DNA from 3 places in the Bacillus aerius genome. Region 2 is predicted to be linked to each of the others. Evidence: a T-box and tRNA genes for the amino acid it is inferred to sense, from the RefSeq annotation. Region 2 holds a T-box; the other regions hold tRNA genes.

What was found. A T-box is a leader RNA that pairs with one kind of tRNA and senses whether it is charged. The one in region 2 lies ahead of thrS (threonine--tRNA ligase), so its partner is inferred to be a tRNA-Thr.
Region 1: it encodes a tRNA-Thr, which carries the amino acid that the T-box ahead of thrS (threonine--tRNA ligase) is inferred to sense. The anticodon was not compared.
Region 3: it encodes a tRNA-Thr, which carries the amino acid that the T-box ahead of thrS (threonine--tRNA ligase) is inferred to sense. The anticodon was not compared.

What each region holds. Positions count from the first base shown of each region.
Region 1 covers NZ_JARYHO010000001.1:868,000-873,866, reverse strand. The annotation lists gene M2353_RS04485 (phosphotransferase) at 1-781, opposite strand, end outside; gene M2353_RS04480 (hypothetical protein) at 1,195-1,620, opposite strand; tRNA gene M2353_RS04475 (tRNA-Leu) at 1,899-1,980, opposite strand; tRNA gene M2353_RS04470 (tRNA-Leu) at 2,018-2,106, opposite strand; tRNA gene M2353_RS04465 (tRNA-Cys) at 2,120-2,190, opposite strand; tRNA gene M2353_RS04460 (tRNA-Gly) at 2,196-2,270, opposite strand; tRNA gene M2353_RS04455 (tRNA-Gln) at 2,278-2,349, opposite strand; tRNA gene M2353_RS04450 (tRNA-His) at 2,359-2,434, opposite strand; tRNA gene M2353_RS04445 (tRNA-Trp) at 2,459-2,532, opposite strand; tRNA gene M2353_RS04440 (tRNA-Tyr) at 2,546-2,630, opposite strand; tRNA gene M2353_RS04435 (tRNA-Thr) at 2,646-2,718, opposite strand; tRNA gene M2353_RS04430 (tRNA-Phe) at 2,725-2,800, opposite strand; tRNA gene M2353_RS04425 (tRNA-Asp) at 2,820-2,896, opposite strand; tRNA gene M2353_RS04420 (tRNA-Met) at 2,911-2,987, opposite strand; tRNA gene M2353_RS04415 (tRNA-Val) at 3,003-3,078, opposite strand; tRNA gene M2353_RS04410 (tRNA-Glu) at 3,111-3,185, opposite strand; tRNA gene M2353_RS04405 (tRNA-Ser) at 3,203-3,293, opposite strand; tRNA gene M2353_RS04400 (tRNA-Asn) at 3,298-3,372, opposite strand; rRNA gene rrf (5S ribosomal RNA) at 3,382-3,497, opposite strand; rRNA gene M2353_RS04390 (23S ribosomal RNA) at 3,608-5,867, opposite strand, start outside.
Region 2 covers NZ_JARYHO010000001.1:2,595,634-2,601,500, forward strand. The annotation lists partial or broken gene M2353_RS20250 (methyl-accepting chemotaxis protein) at 1-291, opposite strand, end outside; partial or broken gene M2353_RS20255 (PAS domain-containing protein) at 466-855, opposite strand; gene thrS (threonine--tRNA ligase) at 1,027-2,967, opposite strand; T-box leader at 3,013-3,260, opposite strand; gene ytxC (putative sporulation protein YtxC) at 3,304-4,173, opposite strand; gene M2353_RS13425 (TVP38/TMEM64 family protein) at 4,234-4,872, opposite strand; gene dnaI (primosomal protein DnaI) at 4,905-5,834, opposite strand; gene dnaB (replicative helicase loading/DNA remodeling protein DnaB) at 5,852-5,867, opposite strand, start outside.
Region 3 covers NZ_JARYHO010000001.1:2,788,254-2,794,120, forward strand. The annotation lists gene M2353_RS14365 (1,4-dihydroxy-2-naphthoate polyprenyltransferase) at 1-38, shown strand, start outside; gene M2353_RS14370 (TraR/DksA C4-type zinc finger protein) at 156-890, shown strand; gene M2353_RS14375 (TspO/MBR family protein) at 979-1,455, shown strand; tRNA gene M2353_RS14380 (tRNA-Glu) at 1,531-1,602, opposite strand; tRNA gene M2353_RS14385 (tRNA-Ser) at 1,610-1,700, opposite strand; tRNA gene M2353_RS14390 (tRNA-Asn) at 1,704-1,778, opposite strand; tRNA gene M2353_RS14395 (tRNA-Ile) at 1,785-1,861, opposite strand; tRNA gene M2353_RS14400 (tRNA-Gly) at 1,878-1,951, opposite strand; tRNA gene M2353_RS14405 (tRNA-His) at 1,963-2,038, opposite strand; tRNA gene M2353_RS14410 (tRNA-Phe) at 2,063-2,135, opposite strand; tRNA gene M2353_RS14415 (tRNA-Asp) at 2,153-2,229, opposite strand; tRNA gene M2353_RS14420 (tRNA-Met) at 2,245-2,321, opposite strand; tRNA gene M2353_RS14425 (tRNA-Ser) at 2,344-2,436, opposite strand; tRNA gene M2353_RS14430 (tRNA-Ile) at 2,444-2,520, opposite strand; tRNA gene M2353_RS14435 (tRNA-Met) at 2,525-2,598, opposite strand; tRNA gene M2353_RS14440 (tRNA-Ala) at 2,625-2,697, opposite strand; tRNA gene M2353_RS14445 (tRNA-Pro) at 2,706-2,782, opposite strand; tRNA gene M2353_RS14450 (tRNA-Arg) at 2,790-2,866, opposite strand; tRNA gene M2353_RS14455 (tRNA-Leu) at 2,878-2,963, opposite strand; tRNA gene M2353_RS14460 (tRNA-Gly) at 2,976-3,047, opposite strand; tRNA gene M2353_RS14465 (tRNA-Leu) at 3,078-3,160, opposite strand; tRNA gene M2353_RS14470 (tRNA-Lys) at 3,168-3,243, opposite strand; tRNA gene M2353_RS14475 (tRNA-Thr) at 3,281-3,356, opposite strand; tRNA gene M2353_RS14480 (tRNA-Val) at 3,390-3,465, opposite strand; rRNA gene rrf (5S ribosomal RNA) at 3,970-4,085, opposite strand; rRNA gene M2353_RS14490 (23S ribosomal RNA) at 4,147-5,867, opposite strand, start outside.

The sequences.
Region 1 (5,867 bases), 1.7 Mb from region 2:
TTCTGTGTTCATGAATGAATTGTATGTCTATTTGATAATGCTCAAGGTGCCCCTCATGAATCATTTTTTGAAAGGCTCTATCCCCTTCATTCGCTTTTCGCTTCATGTATTGACATAAACCTTCTAAACGCAGCAACACCATGTCCACATAATCTTCTGGTATTTCCTCACCATAAGCTTCAAAAAACTGTTTGACTCTATACTTTATATGGGCTGCATGCTCTAATGAATGATAATTTACGACCTCCCCTGTTTCAGTACGAAAAAACCTACTGAGAGGGACACAAGTATAGAGAGTATATGCAATATCCCAAAGCTTTGGACCAGGGGCAGCTACATCAAAATCAATGATTCCCACTGGCTTTTTATTTTTGAAAATAATATTGTACATCGCAAAATCATTATGGCACACAACCTCTATGTTGTTAGGCGTATTGTCCATTCGTTCCCAATCGTCTGAAATGGGAAAATCACTAACAGCATCATGATACTGTCTAAGCATTCTCGCTATTTCTTTTAAAACATTGTGAGAGCACATGTATTCTTTTAAGGGATCATGACCGGCTACACCTTCAATGAAGGACAAGATCTCTCTACCTTTTTCATCAACCCCTAAAAACTTTGGAGCATAGGAGAAATTCTTTTTTTCTAAATGCTTTAGCAGCTTTTGTATATTCATATTGTCTGACTTTACCTCTCTGCGAACCGTATCTCCCGAACGATATACGTTGGAGACATTTCCACCTGTCAATAACTCTTCATGATCATTTTGTTTTTTCATAAATTCCCCCCCAAACTGGGTCACAATGATGATGCCAGCTAAAGATGCGTATGTACCCACAAATATTCATTTAGTTACACAAAGGTAGTTCACTGTTTTATGAATGCGCTACTCCATTTTGTTTCCTTATATGGTTAAATGTATCGTACCAAATGTTGCAAATCATCAAAAGTTTATTCTGTTAAAAGTAGTACATGCTCATTCTCTTCTAATAGGATTCTATTTTCATCTAAATAACTCATTTAAACCACAAAAAAACGTTTCACCACGAGGGTGAAACGTTGGGTTCACGGTAAAAACCAAACTTTTAATAGATACCGGTGGCCGGAGTCGAATCGACACTCCGTGATAAATGATTCCAAAAAGGCAAGGTATACCCTCTTAAAGTAAAGCAGCCGTTAATGAAATAAGAATTAAAGTTCTTCTTGATATATTGCTGATTTTATCGGCTTTAAAGTCAAAGGAATTTTAAACTCATGAATACTTTCAATATGATTAAAAAAATGATCTATATCGTCATAATCCATTGACCATTCTTCTACCACCTTTAACTTTTTTAACTCGCTTGTTGGTTTAAATAAAAATTCACAGTGCAGTTGTTCCATGTGAGAATAATCATCTTCTTCATAAATTGTAAACTGACGTACAAAATCAAGATGAAATAGTTCCTCTCCCGTAAAATCATAGACACCACACTGAAATAAAATTTCTTTATCTTCTTCGCCCTCAACAGTCTCCTTTGAAAAAGCCTTAAATGTTTCCCAAACCTTTTTTATCTCATCGGTCTCTTCACCGATGCTATCTTTAAGATAACTTTCAGCATTTTTAACCGTAATCATTACAACACCTCCTATGTACAATTGATCCAATCCATCTTCAATTGTCCTGCCCCTTTAGTTTAATCATAAGGTAACCATCAATAAAGTAAAAGTCAATCTCCTTAGAATGGCCCTCAGCAAAAACCGTTTTTTCACCATTTGAAGTAATTTTGTCATGTGAAAAACTAGCTAAAAACAAATAAAAAACGCCTCTCTACAATCTGTAGAAAGACGTTTTAAACGTTAATATTCTTTAATTCTTCTGTAATTGACGATAATAAAGAATATCTAAAACTAGATACCGGTGGCCGGGGTCGAACCGGCACTCCGTGAGGAACACGATTTTGAGTCGTGCGCGTCTGCCAATTCCGCCACACCGGCATGATCATTTAAGAGCGCAACTTATAATAATAAAAAATGGTGCCGAGGGCCGGACTTGAACCGGCACGGTAGTCACCTACCGCAGGATTTTAAGTCCTGTGTGTCTGCCAATTCCACCACCCCGACAGTCTTTTCAAAAAGGCGACACCCGGATTTGAACCGGGGATAAAGGTTTTGCAGACCTCTGCCTTACCACTTGGCTATGCCGCCATAATTGGAGCGGAAGACGGGATTCGAACCCGCGACCCCCACCTTGGCAAGGTGGTGTTCTACCACTGAACTACTTCCGCATATCAACTGGGCTAGCTGGATTCGAACCAACGCATGACGGAGTCAAAGTCCGTTGCCTTACCGCTTGGCTATAGCCCAATAATAAAATGGGGCGATTGATGGGAATCGAACCCACGAGTGCCAGAGCCACAATCTGGTGCGTTAACCACTTCGCCACAACCGCCATAGATGTAATGAATCATATAATTGGCAGGGGCAGTAGGAATCGAACCCACACCGGAGGTTTTGGAGACCTCTGTTCTACCGTTAAACTATGCCCCTATGAAAATAAAAATGGTGGAGGGGGGCGGATTCGAACCGCCGAACCCGGAGGGAGCGGATTTACAGTCCGCCGCGTTTAGCCACTTCGCTACCCCTCCACATTTGAAAAACAGTGCCGGCAAGAGGACTTGAACCCCCAACCTACTGATTACAAGTCAGTTGCTCTACCAATTGAGCTACACCGGCAAATAGTGGTGGCTCGGGACGGAATCGAACCGCCGACACACGGATTTTCAGTCCGTTGCTCTACCAACTGAGCTACCGAGCCAAGTATTCTTTTTAAAAAATGGCGGTCCGGACGGGACTCGAACCCGCGACCTCCTGCGTGACAGGCAGGCATTCTAACCAACTGAACTACCGGACCAATAAAGATAAATTTGGTTGCGGGGGCAGGATTTGAACCTGCGACCTTCGGGTTATGAGCCCGACGAGCTACCGAACTGCTCCACCCCGCGACGATATAAAAGATATGGTGGAGGATGACGGGCTCGAACCGCCGACCCTCTGCTTGTAAGGCAGATGCTCTCCCAGCTGAGCTAATCCTCCGAATAAAATGCTGGTATGTATTTCTATAAAAATGGTGACCCGTACGGGATTCGAACCCGTGTTACCGCCGTGAAAGGGCGGTGTCTTAACCGCTTGACCAACGGGCCCTTTATTATGTAAATTGTGGCGGAGAGCAAGGGATTCGAACCCTTGAGACGGGGTTACCGCCTACACGATTTCCAATCGTGCTCCTTCGGCCACTCGGACAGCTCTCCAAATTGGCTCCGCAGGTAGGATTCGAACCTACGACCGATCGGTTAACAGCCGATAGCTCTACCACTGAGCTACTGCGGAATGAAGAAAGCCTGGCGATGTCCTACTCTCACAGGGGGAAAACCCCAACTACCATCGGCGCTGAAGAGCTTAACTTCCGTGTTCGGTATGGGAACGGGTGTGACCTCTTCGCCATCATCACCAGACAATTTAGTGACAAAAGATATTATACTATGTATTACAAATAAATCAAGAGATATTTCAAAAAATGTTCTCTCAAAACTAGATAACAATGTTCATTTTTCACATTAGAATATAGGTTAAGTCCTCGATCTATTAGTATCTGTCAGCTCCACGTGTCACCACGCTTCCACCTCAGACCTATCAACCTGATCATCTTTCAGGGATCTTACTTCCTTGCGGAATGGGAAATCTCATCTTGAGGGGGGCTTCATGCTTAGATGCTTTCAGCACTTATCCCGTCCGCACATAGCTACCCAGCGATGCCCTTGGCAGAACAACTGGTACACCAGCGGTGCGTCCATCCCGGTCCTCTCGTACTAAGGACAGCTCCTCTCAAATTTCCTGCGCCCGCGACGGATAGGGACCGAACTGTCTCACGACGTTCTGAACCCAGCTCGCGTACCGCTTTAATGGGCGAACAGCCCAACCCTTGGGACCGACTACAGCCCCAGGATGCGATGAGCCGACATCGAGGTGCCAAACCTCCCCGTCGATGTGGACTCTTGGGGGAGATAAGCCTGTTATCCCCGGGGTAGCTTTTATCCGTTGAGCGATGGCCCTTCCATGCGGAACCACCGGATCACTAAGCCCGACTTTCGTCCCTGCTCGACTTGTAGGTCTCGCAGTCAAGCTCCCTTGTGCCTTTACACTCTGCGAATGATTTCCAACCATTCTGAGGGAACCTTTGGGCGCCTCCGTTACATTTTAGGAGGCGACCGCCCCAGTCAAACTGCCCACCTGACACTGTCTCCCTGCCCGATAAGGGCAGCGGGTTAGAAGGTCAATACAGCCAGGGTAGTATCCCACCGATGCCTCCACCGAAGCTAGCGCTCCGGTTTCCAAGGCTCCTACCTATCCTGTACAAGCTGTACCAACATTCAATATCAGGCTGCAGTAAAGCTCCACGGGGTCTTTCCGTCCTGTCGCGGGTAACCTGCATCTTCACAGGTACTATAATTTCACCGAGTCTCTCGTTGAGACAGTGCCCAGATCGTTGCGCCTTTCGTGCGGGTCGGAACTTACCCGACAAGGAATTTCGCTACCTTAGGACCGTTATAGTTACGGCCGCCGTTTACTGGGGCTTCAATTCGCACCTTCGCTTACGCTAAGCGCTCCTCTTAACCTTCCAGCACCGGGCAGGCGTCAGCCCCTATACTTCGCCTTACGGCTTCGCAGAGACCTGTGTTTTTGCTAAACAGTCGCCTGGGCCTATTCACTGCGGCTTCTCGGGGCTTTAACACCCTAAGAAGCACCCCTTCTCCCGAAGTTACGGGGTCATTTTGCCGAGTTCCTTAACGAGAGTTCTCTCGATCACCTTAGGATTCTCTCCTCGCCTACCTGTGTCGGTTTGCGGTACGGGCACCTCTCACCTCGCTAGAGGCTTTTCTTGGCAGTGTGGAATCAGGAACTTCGCTACTAAATTTCGCTCGCCATCACAGCTCAGCCTTCACGGGAAACGGATTTGCCTATTTCCCAGCCTAACTGCTTGGACGCGGATATCCAATACCGCGCTTACCCTATCCTCCTGCGTCCCCCCATTGCTCAAATGGTGAGGAGGTGGTACAGGAATATCAACCTGTTGTCCATCGCCTACGCCTTTCGGCCTCGGCTTAGGTCCCGACTAACCCTGAGCGGACGAGCCTTCCTCAGGAAACCTTAGGCATTCGGTGGACGGGATTCTCACCCGTCTTTCGCTACTCATACCGGCATTCTCACTTCTAAGCGCTCCACCAGTCCTTCCGGTCTGACTTCACTGCACTTAGAACGCTCTCCTACCACTGTTCGTAAGAACAGTCCGCAGCTTCGGTGATACGTTTAGCCCCGGTACATTTTCGGCGCAGAGTCACTCGACCAGTGAGCTATTACGCACTCTTTAAATGGTGGCTGCTTCTAAGCCAACATCCTGGTTGTCTAAGCAACTCCACATCCTTTTCCACTTAACGTATACTTTGGGACCTTAGCTGGCGGTCTGGGCTGTTTCCCTTTCGACTACGGATCTTATCACTCGCAGTCTGACTCCCAAGGATAAGTCATCGGCATTCGGAGTTTGACTGAATTCGGTAACCCGGTAGGGGCCCCTAGTCCAATCAGTGCTCTACCTCCGAGACTCTTACCTTGAGGCTAGCCCTAAAGCTATTTCGGAGAGAACCAGCTATCTCCAGGTTCGATTGGCATTTCACCCCTACCCACACCTCATCCCCGCACTTTTCAACGTGCGTGGGTTCGGGCCTCCATTCAGTGTTACCTGAACTTCACCCTGGACATGGGTAGATCACCTGGTTTCGGGTCTACGACCACGTACTCATGCGCCCTATTCAGACTCGCTTTCGCTG
Region 2 (5,867 bases):
TCCTACATTCATGAATTCCTCGCTTGCCTGCTTGACAAGATCCCGGTTTGTAAACACGCTTGTCTTTGCACGGCTTGTTCCGGTGCTGACCTTTTCAACTTCTAAATGGATCGCCTTCACATAACGATCCACCTTTACGATCGCTTCCTTTGAATCTGTCGCAAGCTTACGGATTTCTGCCGCGACGACACTAAAGCCATTTCCATAGGAACCCGCATGCGCAGCTTCTATGGCCGCATTTAATGCGAGCAGCTGCGTTTGGGAAGCGATTGTAGCAATTGAGCTGATCGACTCCACCTGCTCTGTTAACCCTTCTAGCAAACTCATGTTTTGATCAGTTTCACTCGCGATATGTTCAAAAGAAGCATTTACACTTTGACTATGCTGGATGCCGATTTCCGCTCGCTCCATTAATTTTGCAGACATATCCTTTAAGTCTTCTACTACCTGCTTCATTGTGTTTTCTCTCTCCGTAATATCTGTTGCCACTTTGACGACAGCCACTACATTCCCCTCTTCATCGAGCACTGGTGTATACGTCGCTTCAAGCCATAAGGTGTCACCGTACTTCGTGATCCGCTGCACCTTTTCCTGAAACACTTGACCATTCTTCAAACGCTTCCAAAACATTTGATAACTTGCGTCTTCTGCAATATACGGAGGACAAAACTGTCTATGCTTTAAACCAATCATTTCTTCCTTTGAATACTTCATGGCTTTTGCAAAAATATCATTGACCCATAATACCTCGCCGGTGACATCAAATTCAATCATCGCCAGTGAGTGTTCTAACGCTCGAAGAACGGCTGATTGCTCCAATACCTGTGTTGATACAGTATTTGTTGTTTGAATCATCGCTTACATTCCCCCAATTTGCCTCTCTCTAATAGTACATACTTACCCATACTTTCGTACTATCTAAACGTATCATTTGCGCAATTGGATCACTAGTGGAGAATTTTTTTCCATAAGAAAAAAGCCAGCAACCTCAATAGATGAGATCACTGACTGTTTCGTTCGCCTTCATTATTTTTTTGCTTCTGCGACTGCATGTTTCACAAAAGCTTCGAGGTCCATTGTTTCTGAATCTTGTTCCCCATATTTTCTTACATTGACCGCGCCATTTTCTGCTTCTTGATCACCGACAACCAGCATGTACGGAATCTTTTGCATTTGCGCTTCTCTAATTTTGTATCCTATTTTTTCATCACGACTGTCTAGTTCTACACGCAGTCCTTCAAGCTGCAAACGTTCTTGCACTTTTTTCGCGTAATCTAGATGGACAGATGGTGAAACCGGGATGACTTGGAATTGTACAGGTGCCAGCCATGTTGGAAGAGCTCCTTTGTATTCTTCAATTAAGAAGGCAACGAAGCGTTCCATTGTGGACACAACTCCTCTATGAATGACAACTGGACGATGGTGTTTTCCATCTTCTCCGATATATGTGAGATCGAAACGCTCTGGAAGTAAGAAGTCTAGCTGTACAGTAGACAAAGTCTCTTCTTTTCCGAGAGCTGTCTTTACTTGGACGTCAAGCTTCGGACCATAAAATGCCGCTTCGCCTTCTGCTTCATAGTAGTCATGTCCAAGCTCGTCCATTGCATCTTTCAGCATAGACTGTGCTTTATTCCACATTGCATCATCGTCAAAATACTTCTCAGTATCTTCTGGATCACGGTAAGATAAGCGGAACGTATAATCATTTAAGCCGAAGTCTTGATACACTTCTTCAATTAGGCGAACTGTACGAATGAATTCGTCTTTGATTTGATCTGGACGAACAAAGATATGGGCATCGTTTAATGTCATCCCGCGAACACGTTGAAGGCCGGATAAAGCACCTGACATTTCATAACGGTGCATTGTACCAAGCTCTGCAATCCGAATTGGTAGTTCACGATAGCTATGCGGTTCATTTTTGTAAATCATCATATGGTGCGGACAGTTCATTGGACGGAGAACAAGATCTTCATTGTCCATTTCCATCACAGGGAACATGTCTTCTTGATAATGCGCCCAGTGGCCTGATGTTTTATACAATTCTACACTCGCAAGAACGGGTGTATACACATGCTCATAACCAAGGCGTACTTCTTTATCAACAATATAACGCTCAATGACGCGGCGAATTGTGGCCCCTTTTGGCAGCCAGAGCGGAAGACCTTGGCCCACCTTTTGAGAGTTCGCAAACAGTTTCAATTCTTTGCCTAGTTTACGGTGATCACGCTCTTTTGCTTCTTCAAGCAGACGTAAATGCTCGTTTAATTCTTCTTTGCTGAAGAAAGCTGTTCCGTAAATACGCTGAAGCATTTGGTTGTTACTGTCGCCTCTCCAGTAAGCACCTGCAAGGCTTAACAGCTTGAATTCTTTGATTTTCCCTGTAGACGGCAAGTGAATACCACGGCATAGATCGAAGAATTCACCTTGCTCATAAATTGTGACGGCTTCGCCTTCTGGGATTGCTTCTAACAGCTCTAGCTTCAATTCATCACCAATTGCTTCAAAGCGTGCTTTCGCTTCTTCTCTAGAAACTTCAATGCGCTCAATCGGCAAATTGCTGTTAATGATTTTTTTCATTTCTTTTTCAATCTTTGGTAAATCTTCAGGTGTAATCGCTACATCGATATCGACATCATAGTAAAAGCCATTTTCGATGACAGGGCCTACGCCAAACTGGACGTGATGCTCTTTTCCATAAATGCGTTTGATTGCCTGTGCAAGCAAATGCGCTGTGCTGTGTCGCATAATATCGAGCGCTTCTTCACTCTTATCTGTGATGATCTCGATTGTTCCACTTTCTAACAGCGGCGTACGCAGATCTATTTCTTTGCCGTTCAATTTACCGGCAAGCGCTTTTTTCTTTAGGCCTGGGCTAATTGATGCCGCGATGTCTTCTGTTGTAGCTGTTTTGTCAAACTCCTTGACTGCTCCATCTGGAAATGTAAGTTGAATTTGTTCTGACATCTCTAGTCACTCCTTTTTTTGGCAATATAAAAACCCCGCCCCCTGGAAAGGGACGAGGTTGAATAAACGGAATCGTGGTTCCACCCTTTTTCCCGTATTTGCAGCTTGCTTTGTCAAAAGCAAATACGGCTTGTGGTTCAATAACGGGAATTCCCGTCAGCTATTACTAAACAGTTCACAGCTGATGTTCAAAGGTGGTAAAGCAAATGGTCCTCTGCTAGGAAGCTTTCAGCCACGGCTTCCCTCTCTTTAAGCGGGTGTTCATTTGTTCATGTCCTTATCAATACGGTCTCTGTATGAAGTTACACCGTATTATAAAACGTTTTTTCGTGAAAATCAAGAAAGCTTTTCACTTTTCTTTTCCAAATGACTAGGAACAAATTGAACATGCTGTTCCTGAAACGAATGAGGCGGGAATACCTCAACTCTTTCTTGAAAAATATTTTGAATGGTTTGCACCATCGAGTGACCTGTATCATCTGTAAATAGGTCAATCTTTTGTGGCGCAATGGATACAAGCGGTGCAATCAACTGCGAATCAATATACATTGGATGCTCTCTTACAAACTGTCTGTCTATGTATTGTTTTTGATCACGCTCAGAAGCGTACCGAAATTCCCAAATCATCAGGCGGTCCTGATGCACAACATGTACTTTTTCAAGCTTAGGTTCTCTTGACATCACATAGTCTCGAAGGGATTGAATAAAGTTTTGATATTCTTGTTCCATTTTATATTCTTCGATGGATACTTCAACATAGTTCTTCAGCCTTCTGTCATACGCTGAGAGCCTAAATGTCATAAATGAACCAATGGAAAAAACACCTTTCTGTAAAGAAATCGTCTCAAGCTCTTTTTTTAACAGATCCTCCCTCGGTGGGTCTTGATGAATTCCAGGAATATCATCTAGATCCCCTTTCATGATGCTATGGGCGATCGAAAGAATTTGGTGCTGCTCTTCTGGATCTTTAAATAAGTATGTGTTTTCAAGGATGCTACGCATGCGTTCATTTTCTTTGCATTCCAAAAAAAAGTGAATCAGTAATGTCCGCACAATGTGCTCTATGGCTTCTCCTGATTTCTTCGCTTCTATGAGAAGCCGGTCTTTCCCTTGTTGAATCGAAATGTGATGCCGACTGTCCAAGTGTTCAGCAAGATGTAAAAAAGCGGCGGTATCATATTCATCTTCAAAGATTATTTCAAGCATGTTTGTCCCCCCTAACGACATCTGTTACATATATATGGGGAGAACATAAAAAATAGACGCCTAAAATAAATCAGGCATCTTTCTTTTTAAAATCAGTGGCACTGAGATAAAGATCAAATAAATCAAACAAACAATCGCTAAGGCGGCATAATTTCCGCTCACAAAGCTTGATCCAAGGACATTTAACGCCACAGTACCAGGTATTAATCCTAAAAAAGTCGCTGCCGTAAATGCACGATAATTCGCACGTGAAGCTGCTGCGGCATAACTGACAAAATCAAAGTGAATGGGCGCAATGCGTAATAAGAGGATATAAAGAAATCCATGCTCTTGAATACGGGACGTCACCGCTTTTAGCTTCCGATTGCTTGATTCGGTTTCCTGCTTGTTTGAACGGAAGGTTGAGGCAAGCAGGAAAGATCCTGTTGCACCTGCTGTCGCGCCAGCTAAGGCATAAATGGTCCCAAGGACACTGCCGAATGCCAAACCTGCTGCTAGCGAAAAGACGGTGAGAGGGACAAGCACAAATGGACGAAAAAGTGATAAGAAAAGAAAGACAAAGGGAGCCAACATCCCAAATTGAAGAATCCAATTCTTCACATCTTTCGGCGACAGTTGAAGATGCTGTTTGTTGAGCCACCATAGCACAGCAGCTAGAACCCCAATCACGAGGAAAAGCAGCCATTTTCTTTTATTCATTTCATCCGCTCCCCTTCACGTGACCTATCTTTTTATAAATGACGGCGATTTTCTCCTTCAAGCAGAACTGGTTCAGCTAGGTAGAGAATACGTTCCATTAATCGAGCTGCCTTCACCTCTTCTTTTTCCCCGCGCTGTGAGTACGTAAAGTGATGCTTTAACTCATTCGGTGAGAAATTAGAAGAGAAAAAAGTCGGCAGCTGCTCTGCCATGCGGTATTGCAAGATTGTTCCTAAAAGTTCATCTCGTACCCAGCTTGTCATCGACTCTGCTCCAATATCATCAAGCATTAAAATTGGTGTTGATTTGACCATATTCAGCTTCTCTTCGAGTGTATGATCAGCTAACGAATTCTTTAACTCTCTCACAAATTCAGGCACGTATACAAGGAGAGATGGATACTCTTTTACCGCTAGCTGCTGCGCAATTGCTGCCAGAATAAATGTTTTTCCGACCCCAAACTTTCCATGTAAATAGAGGCCTTTTCCCTTACCTGTTTCATCATAACTTTGCAGGAATTGACCTACTTTTTGAATGACTTCTTGTCTTCCAACCACATTTAAATCAGCAAACGTCGCTTGAAGAACATTCTGTGGAATATACATACTTTTCATAAGTTCTTGCTGTTTTTTCTGTCTATCAAGCCGCAGTTTGACAGGACAAGGGGAATATTCAATATCAATGCTCTGACCTTTGATCACAAGCTTCGGGTGATACCCGTCTAAAATGACATTTACATTCTCTTCCTCTAAGCAGTAAGAACAGCCCTTTGATTGTTGTACATATTCAAAGAGCCTGTTCAAGCTGCGATTGATCATGTCTTCTTGGATGTCCTCTTGATGCTCCTTTAAAAAAGCTTTTACATCTTCATCAGCTAGGACACTTTCTTTAATCTGATTGTATCTCACGCGAAAATCTACCCGCCCTTTTAGCTGATCAAATGAACGACCGATCGGTTTCATCTCCATCTCACCTCACATTAATGTGCATTGTAC
Region 3 (5,867 bases), 190 kb from region 2:
TAACGATCGCATTGATCTTACAATATTATCTCGCATAACACGAAACGCCTGCAGCCGCAGGCGTTTTTTATTGAAGAATTGCTTCAAATTGGCACAAGTCTTACATAAAAATTTGCTCATACTAACAATATGTTTGATATGAAAGGGTGATCGCTTTGTTGTCTAAAAACGAATTACATCAGTTGAAGCAGCGACTTCTCGATGAAAAACAAGAAATTGAAGCCAAAAGCCATGATGATGAACAGAAAGTATCATTTCCTTATGATTCAGTGGGTGAACTGTCAGCCTATGATAACCACCCTGGCGACCAAGGGACAGAACTATTCGAACGCGGAAAAGACATTGCCTTAAACAGTTTGGAACATGAGCATCTTTCCGATATCAATGAAGCACTCCAAGCAGTGGCAGACGGCTCTTATGGTTTGTGTAAAGTGTGTAAAGCCCCTATTCCTAAAGAACGCTTAGAAGCCCTTCCCACCGCCGTCACATGCACAGAGCATTCAAAAGAACAGACCGTTTCACAAAACCGTCCCATTGAAGAAGATTTATTAAGTCCACCATCAGGGAAATTTGAAAATGAAGAAAGTGCTGCATATGATGGAGAAGATGCCTACCAAGACTTAGAACGCTATGGGAACTCTGATACCCCGTCCGATATGGAATTTCCTCCATTGACATACGATGATGTGTATACACAATCAGAAGATGAAGATTATGTGGAAGACTACGAAGGGTTTGCAGCTGCTGATATTGAAGGAAAAGCAAGCAAGGTCTATCCAAATAAAGCACACGAAGCTTATGAAGAAGCATTAGATGAAGAAGGCGTCATGACGGTGTTTGGTGACTTGAAGCCTTACGAAGAAGATCCTTATACTAAAAAAAATGATTAGTCCCCACATATTGGGGGCTTGATGTTTATATCATGTAATAATTGGGAAATAAGTTGAAGAGTGAATTTGATTGGGAGGAGATTTCTGGATGGCTAAAAAAAGTATCATTTGGGCGGTTATCGTCTTCTTTATTACATACGCATTATTTTCTATTGCAGGGTTCCTGTTCCCTATCGACAGAGAATGGTATGACGCACTAAATAAACCTGAATGGACACCTAGTGGTGGTGTCATCGGTACGGTCTGGGCTGTCTTATTCGCCCTCATTTCGTTATCTGCCGCCATCATTTATGCAAAGTATGGTTTTCAAAAAATCACATTACCATTTTGGATTCTGTTTCTTTTAAATTATGTATTCAATCAAGCCTTTAGCTTTTTTCAATTTACACAAAAAGATCTATTTGCAGCTACGATCGACTGCCTGCTTGTAGCACTGACAGCACTCGCACTTGTCATCGTCTCACGTAAACTAAGCAAAGTTGTCCCAATTTTATTAATTCCTTATGTTTTATGGGGATTCTTTGCGACATACTTGTCTTATACGATCTATTCCATGAATATGTAAAAAAGACCGCTATGATGGCGGTCTTTCGTTTTGTGGAAAATAAAAAAGAGGTCTTTATTAGACCTCTTTAAAAAATGACCCGTACGGGATTCGAACCCGTGTTACCGCCGTGAAAGGGCGGTGTCTTAACCGCTTGACCAACGGGCCAGAAAAATGGCGGAGAAGGAGGGATTTGAACCCTCGCGCCGCTTGCGCGACCTACACCCTTAGCAGGGGCGCCTCTTCAGCCACTTGAGTACTTCTCCATTTGGCTCCGCAGGTAGGATTCGAACCTACGACCGATCGGTTAACAGCCGATAGCTCTACCACTGAGCTACTGCGGAAAGTCATGGTGGGCCTGAGTGGACTCGAACCACCGACCTCACGCTTATCAGGCGTGCGCTCTAACCAGCTGAGCTACAGGCCCATGAACGATATGCAAATGGAGCGGGTGATGGGAATCGAACCCACGACATCAGCTTGGAAGGCTGAGGTTTTACCACTAAACTACACCCGCAAAAATATGTATGGGGCGATTGATGGGAATCGAACCCACGAGTGCCAGAGCCACAATCTGGTGCGTTAACCACTTCGCCACAACCGCCATACTGATATTTATTTATAAAAGTGGCTCGGGACGGAATCGAACCGCCGACACACGGATTTTCAGTCCGTTGCTCTACCAACTGAGCTACCGAGCCAAGTATTCATTTGAAAGTGGCGGTCCGGACGGGACTCGAACCCGCGACCTCCTGCGTGACAGGCAGGCATTCTAACCAACTGAACTACCGGACCATTAGAGAAAAAATTTGGTTGCGGGGGCAGGATTTGAACCTGCGACCTTCGGGTTATGAGCCCGACGAGCTACCGAACTGCTCCACCCCGCGATGATATCATTTTTTAAAAATATGGCGGAGGAAGAGGGATTCGAACCCCCGCGGGCTTTGACACCCCTGTCGGTTTTCAAGACCGATCCCTTCAGCCGGACTTGGGTATTCCTCCGTATAGATGGTGGACCTTGTAGGACTCGAACCTACGACCGGACGGTTATGAGCCGTCTGCTCTAACCAACTGAGCTAAAGGTCCTTTATAGCGGCGGAGGGGATCGAACCCCCGACCTCACGGGTATGAACCGTACGCTCTAGCCAGCTGAGCTACACCGCCATGATATAAAATAATCTTTTAAAAAGTGGAGCCTAGCGGGATCGAACCGCTGACCTCCTGCGTGCAAGGCAGGCGCTCTCCCAGCTGAGCTAAGGCCCCATAAAAGATGGTCGGGAAGACAGGATTCGAACCTGCGACCCCTTGGTCCCAAACCAAGTGCTCTACCAAGCTGAGCTACTTCCCGATCTTAATGGCGCGCCCGAGAGGAGTCGAACCCCTAACCTTTTGATCCGTAGTCAAACGCTCTATCCAATTGAGCTACGGGCGCTTATTTTATAATGCCGAGGGCCGGACTTGAACCGGCACGGTAGTCACCTACCGCAGGATTTTAAGTCCTGTGTGTCTGCCAATTCCACCACCCCGGCGTGGATGGTATAAGCGGAAGACGGGATTCGAACCCGCGACCCCCACCTTGGCAAGGTGGTGTTCTACCACTGAACTACTTCCGCATTACAGGATTTCTTTATGTTGTTTGGCAATGCGGGTGAAGGGACTTGAACCCCCACGTCATAAAGACACTAGATCCTAAGTCTAGCGCGTCTGCCAATTCCGCCACACCCGCATGAAAATGGTGAGCCATGAAGGACTCGAACCTTCGACCCTCTGATTAAAAGTCAGATGCTCTACCAACTGAGCTAATGGCTCGCTTTTAAAGCGACTTGTCTATCTTACCATATGAAAGTGGTGCCGGCAAGAGGACTTGAACCCCCAACCTACTGATTACAAGTCAGTTGCTCTACCAGTTGAGCTACACCGGCTTTATCTATCCTAACATTATGTAAGAATAAATATGGTGGAGGATGACGGGCTCGAACCGCCGACCCTCTGCTTGTAAGGCAGATGCTCTCCCAGCTGAGCTAATCCTCCACTATGTAGGAATCTCTCGATCCGACAAAGATTATTATATACAGGTTTCACTCATTTGTAAAGGCTATATTAAAAAAATTTTATTTCATTTTTCATGACGTATTTCTTTTAACAGATGATGTTGATGTTACCAGTCAAAACAGCTTCAATTCAGCGATTAACAGCTGTATTTCTCTTCTCTATATTCTCTTTAAAAACGAGTAAATCCTTTAAAAATATCAGCAGACTTTCAATTTTTATGCTTTAATGATATAGATATTTCTTCATTTTAACTGTTAAACGCAATGAATGTTTTGACTATACACCTGCTATTCTTTCTCTCTATTATTTTTCTCTACATTTAAAAAAGTGAACATGCTTCACAGACTTTCTCGTTGTTTGAGAGCATCCTGCACACTTGTCGCCAATTAAATCAATCTGGTTCATACAACATATCAATTAGGTTCATCTTCTTTCAAAAAACACAAAAAAGACCAGTTCCGACTGGAACTGATCCTTTGAAAAGCTTGGCGGCGTCCTACTCTCACAGGGGGAAACCCCCAACTACCATCGGCGCTGAAGAGCTTAACTTCCGTGTTCGGTATGGGAACGGGTGTGACCTCTTCGCTATCGCCACCAAACCTGATGGAGAGAATGTTCTCTCAAAACTAGATAACAATGTTCATTTTTCACATTAGAATATAGGTTAAGTCCTCGATCTATTAGTATCTGTCAGCTCCACGTGTCACCACGCTTCCACCTCAGACCTATCAACCTGATCATCTTTCAGGGATCTTACTTCCTTGCGGAATGGGAAATCTCATCTTGAGGGGGGCTTCATGCTTAGATGCTTTCAGCACTTATCCCGTCCGCACATAGCTACCCAGCGATGCCCTTGGCAGAACAACTGGTACACCAGCGGTGCGTCCATCCCGGTCCTCTCGTACTAAGGACAGCTCCTCTCAAATTTCCTGCGCCCGCGACGGATAGGGACCGAACTGTCTCACGACGTTCTGAACCCAGCTCGCGTACCGCTTTAATGGGCGAACAGCCCAACCCTTGGGACCGACTACAGCCCCAGGATGCGATGAGCCGACATCGAGGTGCCAAACCTCCCCGTCGATGTGGACTCTTGGGGGAGATAAGCCTGTTATCCCCGGGGTAGCTTTTATCCGTTGAGCGATGGCCCTTCCATGCGGAACCACCGGATCACTAAGCCCGACTTTCGTCCCTGCTCGACTTGTAGGTCTCGCAGTCAAGCTCCCTTGTGCCTTTACACTCTGCGAATGATTTCCAACCATTCTGAGGGAACCTTTGGGCGCCTCCGTTACATTTTAGGAGGCGACCGCCCCAGTCAAACTGCCCACCTGACACTGTCTCCCTGCCCGATAAGGGCAGCGGGTTAGAAGGTCAATACAGCCAGGGTAGTATCCCACCGATGCCTCCACCGAAGCTAGCGCTCCGGTTTCCAAGGCTCCTACCTATCCTGTACAAGCTGTACCAACATTCAATATCAGGCTGCAGTAAAGCTCCACGGGGTCTTTCCGTCCTGTCGCGGGTAACCTGCATCTTCACAGGTACTATAATTTCACCGAGTCTCTCGTTGAGACAGTGCCCAGATCGTTGCGCCTTTCGTGCGGGTCGGAACTTACCCGACAAGGAATTTCGCTACCTTAGGACCGTTATAGTTACGGCCGCCGTTTACTGGGGCTTCAATTCGCACCTTCGCTTACGCTAAGCGCTCCTCTTAACCTTCCAGCACCGGGCAGGCGTCAGCCCCTATACTTCGCCTTACGGCTTCGCAGAGACCTGTGTTTTTGCTAAACAGTCGCCTGGGCCTATTCACTGCGGCTTCTCGGGGCTTTAACACCCTAAGAAGCACCCCTTCTCCCGAAGTTACGGGGTCATTTTGCCGAGTTCCTTAACGAGAGTTCTCTCGATCACCTTAGGATTCTCTCCTCGCCTACCTGTGTCGGTTTGCGGTACGGGCACCTCTCACCTCGCTAGAGGCTTTTCTTGGCAGTGTGGAATCAGGAACTTCGCTACTAAATTTCGCTCGCCATCACAGCTCAGCCTTCACGGGAAACGGATTTGCCTATTTCCCAGCCTAACTGCTTGGACGCGGATATCCAATACCGCGCTTACCCTATCCTCCTGCGTCCCCCCATTGCTCAAATGGTGAGGAGGTGGTACAGGAATATCAACCTGTTGTCCATCGCCTACGCCTTTCGGCCTCGGCTTAGGTCCCGACTAACCCTGAGCGGACGAGCCTTCCTCAGGAAACCTTAGGCATTCGGTGGACGGGATTCTCACCCGTCTTTCGCTACTCATACCGGCATTCTCACTTCTAAGCGCTCCACCAGTCCTTCCGGTCTGACTTCACTGCACTTAGAACGCTCTCCTACCACTGTTCGTAAGAACAG